Regions from separate parts of the Bacillus sp. m3-13 genome, predicted to be linked through region 3. Evidence: riboswitches for the same ligand, from Rfam matches in the RefSeq annotation. Region 3 holds a riboswitch; each other region holds the start of a gene.
What was found. A riboswitch is a leader RNA that binds a small molecule or an ion and turns the genes downstream of it on or off. The one in region 3 is predicted to bind S-adenosylmethionine.
Positions count from the first base shown of each region.

Region 1: another riboswitch for S-adenosylmethionine. It lies ahead of M313_RS24900 (YezD family protein); the one in region 3 lies ahead of M313_RS23365 (methionine biosynthesis PLP-dependent protein).
Region 2: another riboswitch for S-adenosylmethionine. It lies ahead of M313_RS0105460 (O-acetylhomoserine aminocarboxypropyltransferase/cysteine synthase family protein); the one in region 3 lies ahead of M313_RS23365 (methionine biosynthesis PLP-dependent protein).

Region 1 covers NZ_ACPC01000008.1:45,761-49,039, reverse strand. Annotated here, with positions in the region: gene cysP (sulfate permease) at 1-569, opposite strand, end outside; gene M313_RS0101880 (phosphoadenylyl-sulfate reductase) at 600-1,316, opposite strand; gene M313_RS24900 (YezD family protein) at 1,438-1,599, opposite strand; SAM riboswitch class I at 1,658-1,762, opposite strand; gene M313_RS0101870 (hypothetical protein) at 1,884-2,396, opposite strand; gene M313_RS0101865 (diacylglycerol kinase) at 2,555-3,279, opposite strand, start outside.
Region 2 covers NZ_ACPC01000012.1:126,365-129,643, reverse strand. Annotated here, with positions in the region: gene metX (homoserine O-acetyltransferase MetX) at 1-148, opposite strand, end outside; gene M313_RS0105460 (O-acetylhomoserine aminocarboxypropyltransferase/cysteine synthase family protein) at 165-1,484, opposite strand; SAM riboswitch class I at 1,556-1,669, opposite strand; gene M313_RS0105455 (ATP-dependent Clp protease ATP-binding subunit) at 1,991-3,279, shown strand, end outside.
Region 3 covers NZ_ACPC01000019.1:66,685-69,963, forward strand. Annotated here, with positions in the region: gene metC (cystathionine beta-lyase) at 1-681, opposite strand, end outside; partial or broken gene M313_RS23365 (methionine biosynthesis PLP-dependent protein) at 678-1,795, opposite strand; SAM riboswitch class I at 1,923-2,043, opposite strand; gene cydD (thiol reductant ABC exporter subunit CydD) at 2,325-3,279, shown strand, end outside.

The sequences.
Region 1 (3,279 bases), on a different contig from region 3:
GCATTTGCGACATTGTTCATACCAGCGGAAAATGCTTCGAACACTCCCATCACCACGACCAACACCGACAAGATCGGAACAGCGCGAGAAGATTTCACCCATCGATCGATCAGGCTATTTTTCAGCACCCACGTAGCACCAATTGCTAGCAAAAATGCGATAACCGGGGTCAGCAGCCAGAATGAAACAATCCAGGCAAGCTTTCCGACAAACACGGATTGATAGACAATTCCGGCACCGACCACTGCACCGACTATTACTTCACTGGTGGAAAGCGGGATGCCAAATACATTGGCTAAAAATAAAGACAGGGCCGCAGATGCAATCACGATCAGGGCAATGGCCACCGTAAAGGTACTTTGCGGGACAATGCCGCTTCCCATCGTCTTAACGACTTCGGCACCGCCGAGCCACGCCCCAAAGAACACCGCAATCCCGCATAGTACCAAGGCCACATTCCTTTTAACAACTCCTGCACCATAGGCAATTCCCATGGATGCTGCCGCACCGCTCGCCCCGATATTCATGGCGAAAAATAGACCAACGATGACAGCTATGATAACTAACATGTTTTTTCCTCCTCCACTTCACAACCAGCCTTAATTTGTATGCAGGCCGCACTCCGTCTTCCCGCTACCCGCCCAGCGGCCAGCACGGGAATCACCTTCCACACCGACTGCCTGGGTACAGGGAAAACAGCCGATGCTTGGATAGCCATGATCGTGGAGCTCGTTATACGGAAGTCCCCGGCTTCGAATATGATTCCAAACATCTTCCCATGTCCAGTGGATGAGCGGACAAATCTTGATGTTTTGAAATTTGTCATCTTGGTTGAGGAAATTCGTGCCTGCACGCGTTGGTGACTGCTCCCTTCTCAGGCCGGAGATCCAGGCCATTCTCGGCAAGACTGCTTCTCTTAATGGCTCGACCTTGCGGATTTGACAGCACTGTCCGGGATTTCTTTTCCAAAGAGCCGTGCCATGCGCTGCAGCTTGCTCATCCAAGGTGAGCGCAGGTTTCCTCTTTTCAATCTGTAAAGTTGGGTATCTACTTTCTATCTGTTCAATGACCTTGTAGGTTTCTGGAAAATGCAAGTCGGTATCTAAAAAAACAATTTGTGCATCAGGCTTTACCTCTTGAATTAGGTCGATCAGCACCACTGCCTCGGCCCCAAAGCTTGAGGCATAAATGATTTCATTGGATTCATAAGTTCCAAACGCCCATTCCAAAACAGCTTTGGCCCCTTTTGAGTCATCATCAACCACAAAGGTGGACGAGATCTCCTCCCAGTTTTCGTACGTTATTTTCTGCGTCATGGTGTAACGGCTCCTTTCTTTTCCAACGAAAAGAGGCAGCCCCTTTACCGGTGCTGGCTGGTTGTTCCAAGCCAAGCATCATGTAAAGTGACCGCCTCCAGTTTGTCTGGTCAGCGAGTATTTATTTTTTTTGAAGGCGAACCTTCTCGTTTCTTTCTATTTGAATGACTTTTCCATCCTGTACGACTAGGGTGATAGATCCAAATTTGATTGACTGCAGCATTCTTTCCAAGTGGGTCACAACATCTTCCCATTCTGACTTTGCCAGTTGGCTCGCCTCCATTTCACCAAATAAAAAACGCCTCTCCCATTATGGAAAAGGCGCATCGTATGTATACTGCACCTTATCTTCCAAAATGGGTATCCATTTTGCTGGAATTGGCACCTTGCTGTTCGCAGGTTGCCGGGCTTCAACGGGCCAGTCCCTCAGCCGCTCTAGATAAGCGTCGATTCATTTGTTGTTTTTGATAAAATTAATCCTACCATACTTATATGAATTGTCAACAATGTTATTGACTGTTTTTTTAGATTTTTTTATTTTTAGGAAGTTGGTCCTAGTAAGCTACTTCATTCCCCAATCTTTGTAAGCTTGGTTTCCGAATCAATGATTGCCGCTTGATAGTAATCCCCCGCCGCCGTTTCAAAAAGAACACCTTGGACGGTTTCTTCTTGTTCTTCAAGTTTCACCATATCCACCTTTGATAAGCCGTTTGGATCAAACGTCACTTTCCCTTCTAACTTAAATTGACCTTTCCCTATTTCCTCTGCCAATTCAATTTCATGGTCAAGCATACGCTCCTCTAACCAGCCTGCAAGCAAGGGCTCCACCGTATCTTCCGCTATTTTCAGGCTGTCATTATATGTAAGAATCATGGAGTAGCGCACATATTGCACGGTTTCCAACTCATTTCCACCCATGCCGACAGAAGTGGAGGAAATGGTGAATTCAGGGTCCGGATCTGTTTGTGCGAACATATTACAACCGGCTAACAAGATGGTGAGTCCACACAAAACGACTAGACTTTTCAAGCTACCCTTCCTAAAAATCCCCTTAGACTTCATTCTTTTTTTCCTAACCACTACTAACCCCTCCTAGCATTTCCATTTTATTCAACATTAACATGTTTTTCCTTGCGTATGTTGCAATAAAATAAAAATGATGCGAGATTCCTATGGAGAAGTGATCCCGCATAATTTTCAAAAAAATAAGCAGCGGCTTTCTCCTCCGCTGCTTATTACTATTCGCATTTAGCCATTTCTACTTTTTTACGCTTTTCGGTTACAAGGACATCTAGATGACGGTAAAGGTTGACGAATTCGCCTGGAAGCAGTCCACCGTACTCCCCGTCTAGATTTAGTTGCATCTTCTCTTGTGTGTTTACTTTTACCCTGTTCGCCTTCGTATAGATGACTAAATCATCTTTCACATGATCTCCGCGCAATGCCATGGAAGCAATACGGATGAAGTCTGCGATGTTTGCTTTTTTAAGGATAATCATATCAAACATGCCGTCGTTCATGCAGGAGTCTGGCGCAAGCTTTTCGAAACCGCCTACTGAATTCGATAATGAAACTAAGAACAACATGATTTCGCCTTCAAAGATTTTTCCGTCGTATTCGATCGTTACGTTTGTGGGGCGAATAGATGGAAGCATTTCAATTCCTTTAAGGTAGTAGGCAAGTTGGCCAAGCATGGTCTTCATTTTGATTGGTACTTCATATGATAGCTCGGTCATTTTTCCGCCACCGGCAATGTTCATGAAGTACTGTTCATTGGCTTTTCCGATATCCACTGGCATCGGAACGCCTTCTGCTATGACATCGACACAAGCTAAAATATCATCACGTGGCAGGTCAAGTGCTCTGGCGAAGTCGTTGGTCGTTCCAACTGGAATAATGCCAAGTTGTGGACGGTAGTCCTGTTCTGCCAACCCGTTGACTACTTCGTTGATTGTTCCATCTC
Region 2 (3,279 bases), on a different contig from region 3:
CTGATAGAGCATGGCATATGACAATCACTTCACCCGTTGGATTTCCTTTTCTTTCATATGCTATCTCCACATCAGGGAGTTTTTTTCCGTTTTCTAAAAGCAGCGTTCCGATCGATACCTTATTGGTATGTTCCGTTTGACAGCTCACAAATGCCCACTCATTTCTATATGTTTTGACTGACTGCAGCTTGTTTGGATTTTCCGGTAGCAACGAAAAGTGCTTGATCTAAATCATGTTTCAGATCCTTTAGTGATTCAATTCCGACAGATAAGCGAATCAGATCTTCCGTTACACCGGACTTGATTAAGTCGTCACCAGATAGCTGCTGATGTGTGGTGGAAGCCGGGTGAATAATCAAAGATTTTGCATCCCCTACATTTGCCACATGGGACCAAAGTTTAATGCTGTCAATCGCCTTTCTCCCTGCATCTCTCCCACCTTCAATTCCGAAGTTTACAATGGATCCATTACCTTTACCCAAATATTTTCTGGCAAGTGTATGTGCCGGGTGATTTGGTAGTCCAGGATATGATACCCACTCTACTGCAGGGTGGTCTTCTAGGTACTTTGCTAATTCCAAGGCATTCTCGTTATGCTTTTCCACTCGTAAATGCAAGGTTTCAAGTCCCTGTAAAAGTAAGAATGCATTCTGAGGACTTAAGCACGCTCCAAAGTCTCTTAATAGTTGGACTCTTAGCTTAACAGCGAATGCAAGATTCCCAAAAGTCTGTGCATACTTGATTCCGTTGTAGCTCTCATCCGGCTCTGTGAATCCAGGGAAGTTTGGATGGTCCCAGTTAAAGTTCCCCCCATCCACCACTACACCGCCAATGGTTGTTCCATGTCCGCCAATCCATTTAGTGGCAGAGTGAACAACGATGTCTGCTCCCCACTTGATAGGATTGCAAAGGTAAGGGGAAGCAAAGGTGTTGTCAATGATCAACGGAATATAGTTATCATGAGCGACCTTTGCTACTGCCTCTACATCCAGTACGCGTAAGCTCGGGTTTCCAATAATCTCACCGAATATCGCTTTCGTTTTCGGTGTAATGGCATTGCGGAAATTCTCAGGGTCTGTTGCATCTACGAATTTCACCTTAATTCCATACTTAGGCAGTGTTACAGCAAAAAGATTATAGGTGCCCCCATATAAATTTTCCGCTGCAACAATTTCATCTCCAGCATGCGCAATATTTAAAATGGCAAACGCTATTGCTGACATTCCAGAGCTTGTCGCAACAGCAGCTGCCCCTCCTTCTAAAAGAGCCAGTCTTTTTTCTAACACATCTACAGTCGGATTCATGATTCTTGTATATATATTGCCAAATTCATTTAACGCGAAAAGATTTTGAGCGTGATCCGTGTTGTCAAAAACATAGGAGGTTGTTTGATAAATAGGGACTGCCCTTGAACCTGTTGTCGGGTCTGGCGTTTGTCCTCCGTGCAATAATACTGTTTCCACATCATAATTTGGTTTTGTCATCCTACATTCCTCCAATTTTCTATTTTCAACAAAATAAAAACCCCTTCCTAAGAAGAGGTTTAAAAATCCTCCTCTTATCTCTCAGGCTACTTCGCCTGCAGGAATTAGCACCAACTCAAGAAATTAAATTCTTGAAGGTTGCCGGACTTCATCGGGCCTGATCCCTCAGTCACTCTGGATAAGAGTTATTTAGTTGGTTAATACGTTAAAACATAATAGTTATATAATCTACGATATTTCTAAGGAGAAATAATTATTACTAAAACTTTTTGCAATTATAGCAACTGGAAAGCACAAAAGTCAATACAATATTCTGAACTTTTCAACATAACTTTCTGCTTCCACTAAATTCCTGAAAGCAAACTACTTGAAAGTCAAAAAAGGTCAAAGTATAATATCCATACAACCTACAAAGGTCAAAATAAGTCAAACTTTTATCAAAGGTGACATGTTTCCCTTTCAAAACAATGGAGCATCTCACACCAATATGAGGAGGTAGCAGAATGATGAAATGTCAAAAATGTGAAGTAAATAACGCAACCATTCAATTTAAATTTCGCTCTAATAACGAGCAGACACAACTTGTCTTATGCTCTTCCTGCTTTGAGGAAGTAAGAGCACAAATGACATCACCGACTCCAAACGGTTTTTTCTCTGACTTCCCTTTTGGAAATGGCTCCCCTAATGAGGAAGGCCACATAAACGGGAAAGCGCAAAACCCACCAATAGGAAGCAAAAAAGGTGGAAGCATTCTTGAAGAGCTAGGTAAAAATATAACCAACATTGCCAAAACAGGGCTTATTGATCCTGTTATTGGCCGTGATAAAGAAATTAAACGTGTAATTGAAATTCTAAATAGAAGAAATAAAAACAACCCTGTTTTGATCGGGGAACCAGGTGTAGGTAAAACTGCCATCGTGGAAGGACTAGCTTTGAAAATTGTTGAAGGCGATGTCCCTTCCAAATTAAAAAACAAGGAAATTTATTTGCTTGATGTAGCCTCCCTTGTCGCAAACACAGGTATTCGCGGTCAATTTGAAGAACGCCTTAAACTAGTAATTGCAGAACTACAAAAAAGAAAGAACGTCATATTATTCGTAGATGAACTTCACCTTATAGTTGGTGCCGGATCTGCAGAAGGTTCTATGGATGCTGGTAACATTTTAAAACCTGCATTGGCACGTGGCGAACTCCAATTGGTCGGGGCAACGACTTTAAAAGAATACCGTCAAATTGAAAAGGATGCCGCACTTGAACGCCGTTTTCAGCCGGTAACCGTGAAAGAGCCTTCTACGGATGAGGCATTAAAAATCATCAAAGGTATTCAATCAAAATATGAGGAATATCACCAAGTTTCTTATTCTGAAGATGCCATTAAGGCATGCGTAGAATTATCACACCGCTACATTCAAGATCGTTTCCTACCAGACAAAGCAATCGATCTTTTAGATGAAGCAGGTTCTAGAAAAAATCTAACGCTAAATACGATTGACTTGGAGCAGATTGATGCTCGTCTGACTCAAATTGAGGAAGAAAAAAAGGCCGCATTATCGAAGGAGGATTACGAAACTGCTGCCAAATTAAGAGACGAAGAGGAAGAGCTTGAAGAAAAAAGAAATTCCAACGATCAAACGGATGCTGTGCGTGGTCAGGTGACATTGGAAGACATTCAACTCATCATGGAAGAGATGTCAGGAATACCAGTTGGTAAACTGCAGGCGGATGAACAGGCAAAGCTTAAAAACCTTGCAACAAACCTGAACCAAAAAGTCATTGGTCAAGAAGAAGCTGTTAA
Region 3 (3,279 bases):
GGAATTTTGCAAAAAGGCTAAACGGTCGGCAAGCACAGGATCCTTTGCCACCGCAAGCCCTGCCACGACATCACTGTGTCCGGACAGGAACTTCGTTGCGCTGTGCAGAACAAGGTCGGCACCAAGCTCCAGCGGCTTTTGCAAGGAAGGCGTCAAGAAGGTGTTGTCGACGAAAGTCCAAGATCCGATTGATTTGGCGAGAGTAGCCACAGCCGTGATGTCCGTTACTTTTAACAATGGATTGGATGGTGTTTCTACATAAAGCAATTTAGTGTTGGCCTGGATGGCTGCTTTCACTTTTTCCAAATCTGTCATATCTACAAACGTATGCTCCACACCGTAACGGGTAAGTACCTCAGAAACCATCCGGTAAGTGCCGCCGTATACGTCTTCTGAAATCAATACGTGATCACCTTGTGAAAGAAGAAGGAAAGCAGTCGAGATCGCAGCCATTCCAGATGAAAAAGCAAAGCCTCGCGTTCCTTCTTCTAAGTGGGCAATTGTTTCTTCGAGTGCTTCCCGGGTCGGATTGGCAGAGCGTCCATAGTCATATTTGCCAAAGGAATCGATATCAGGCTGATGAAAAGTGGATGCGTGTTGTATGGGCACGCTCACCGCACCATTGCTTTTATCAAACTTATGGCGGTTGTGTAACAACTTCGTTTGAAAAGAATGGCTCATGATAGGACCTCCTTTTGGATGGAAGCAGCTTTCAGCGCCGCCTCTAAATCTTGAATCAAGTCTTCTGCGTCTTCAATGCCGACCGAAAAGCGTAACAATCTGTTGCATACACCGGTCTCTATGCGGATTTTTTCGGGAATGTCCGCATGCGTTTGCGTGGCAGGATAGGTGATGAAGCTTTCCACGCCGCCAAGGCTTTCGGCAAACGTAATAAGGTTCAAGTTTTGAAGTAGCGGATTGACCCATGCCTCGTCTTGGATGCGGAAGGAGAGCATGCCGCCTCTTCCCGGATAAAGTACATCTGTGATGGAATCATGCTGAGCTAAGTATGTCGCAATTCGCTGCGCATTCTTTTCATGCCGTTCCATGCGAAGGGACAAGGTTTTCATGCCGCGGATCAACAGCCAGGAGTCGAATGGGCTGAGAACCGCACCTGCTGCATTATGGTGAAGCGAAAGGGATTCACAAAGCTCCACGCCTTTTGCGACAATCAGTCCTGCCAGCACATCATTATGCCCGCCAAGATACTTGGTCGCACTGTGAATGACGATGTCCGCACCTAATTTTATGGGATTTAATAGAACAGGAGTGTAGAACGTATTATCACAGATCAGTAGAAGTCCGTGCGCTTTCGCGAGCTCCGAGACTGCTTCTAAGTCTGTTTCTACCATCAGGGGGTTAGTTGGAGTCTCCACAAAGATAGCCTGCGTTTGGGAAGTAATAGCTTTTTCGATTTCTGAAAGGTCGGTTGTGTCCACATAGCTACAACACAGTCCCCTATTTTTTATAGCCTTCTTCAAAAAGGCGGTACGTGCCGCCGTACAAGTCCTTACAGACGATAAGGTGATCTCCGGACTTGAAAAGGGATAGGATGGTCAATATCGCCGCCATGCCGGAGCTGCAGGCAAACCCTTGGTCGCCGCTCTCAAGGTCTGCAATTGCTTTTTCCAACACATGGCGTGTGGGATTGCCGGTTCTTGTATAGTCGTATCCTGTTGACTGCCCAATACCTTCGTGTCGATAGGCAGTGGAAAAATAAAACAGGCGGATTGACCGTTCCAGTGGCAGTTTCTGAGCGATTTCCGATTTGTGCAAGCTTTTGTTTCCGTTTTATACATGAATGGGCCTCCTATATGGTAAGTGACAATCGTTTCTTCCAGAGGGCAGGGGCTTTAATGCTTTATCGGAATAAAAAGAAAAAGCCTTCTATAAGAAGAAGACTTTTATCGAAAAGTTCATTCTTCTCATCTCTGCAAGCATCACAGCTTGCTGGAATTAGCACCTTTTCAACGTCCATTCTAACGGGCGCTGCTGGTTGCTGAGGTGTCTTCGGGCCATTCCCTCAACCTCTCTGGATAAGAAAGTTCACTATTTAATTATCTGAACAATTTAATTATTTTACTAATTTACAACAGGTGGGTGTGAAATGCAATGTTTTTTTCTGGATGAATTAATTTTATGCGGTGAAGGAGTGGGGTAGAAGTGAAGTAGTAGAAGAATTTTTTTGTCATAAAATGGTCAATCCCGAAAGAGGAAATTCAATGAAGCATGTTATATAATGTTAACTATAAAGTATGTGAAACTTTTCACTAACTAAACTATACAATCCGATTTTCATTAATAGAAAAGAGGGATTTAACATAATGACTGATTTAAATACGATCGCTAAATCACATAGAGGCACAAGGATGACGCTGATCTTGATTGCCATCCTGACAGGGGCAACGGTTATCGGGCAGGCGTATTTTTTCGTCACCATCGTGGATCGAGTCTTCCTAAAGGGCCACACTTTTCAAGAAATACTGCCATTCCTGGGTGGCCTCCTGGTAGTATTGGCTGCACGAGCGGGGTTGACCTATTGGAGCGGCATTACTGGAGTGAAGCTTGCTGCAAAAGTAAAGAGAGATTTCCGGATTGCGTTGCTCAAGAAATTTTCCAACAGTCCGGTTCAAGCTTCCCTTAAGGGGCAGTCCGGTCAAAAGGTGAGCGTGATGATGGATGCGGTGGATGAGATTGACCCGTATTTCAGCAGATATGTGCCACAGGTCATTCAATCGAGCATCATCCCGATCATGATCTTAATCGCGGCATTCAGCCAGCATGTGAATACAGGTTTGATTATACTAATCACGGCGCCGTTCATTCCCATTTTCATGATTGTGGTAGGCTTGAAAACAAAGAAAAAATCAGAAGAGCAGATGGATAAACTGAATGCTTTTTCCGGAACGTTTCTTGATACGTTGCAAGGGCTCACGACGTTAAAGCTTTTCGGTCGCTCAGCAAAGCAGCAAGAAACAATTGAAAACAGCAGTTTAAGCTTCCGTGATGCAACGATGGAAGTGTTGCGAATAGCATTTCTGTCTTCGTTAATGCTGGAATTCATTTCGATGCTTGCTATTGGTTTGATCGCACTTGAAGTAGGCTTGCAGCTTGTTGTTTTTAAAAATGTTACGTTCTTTACTGCTTTCTTTGTATTGGTATTGGCACCTGAGTTCTACCTGTATCTGAAGGAACTTGGAAGCGCCTTTCATACTGGACGTGGGAGCATGGGAGCCGCGAAAAAGGTGACAGATGAGCTTGCAGTAGAAGAGAATCCTA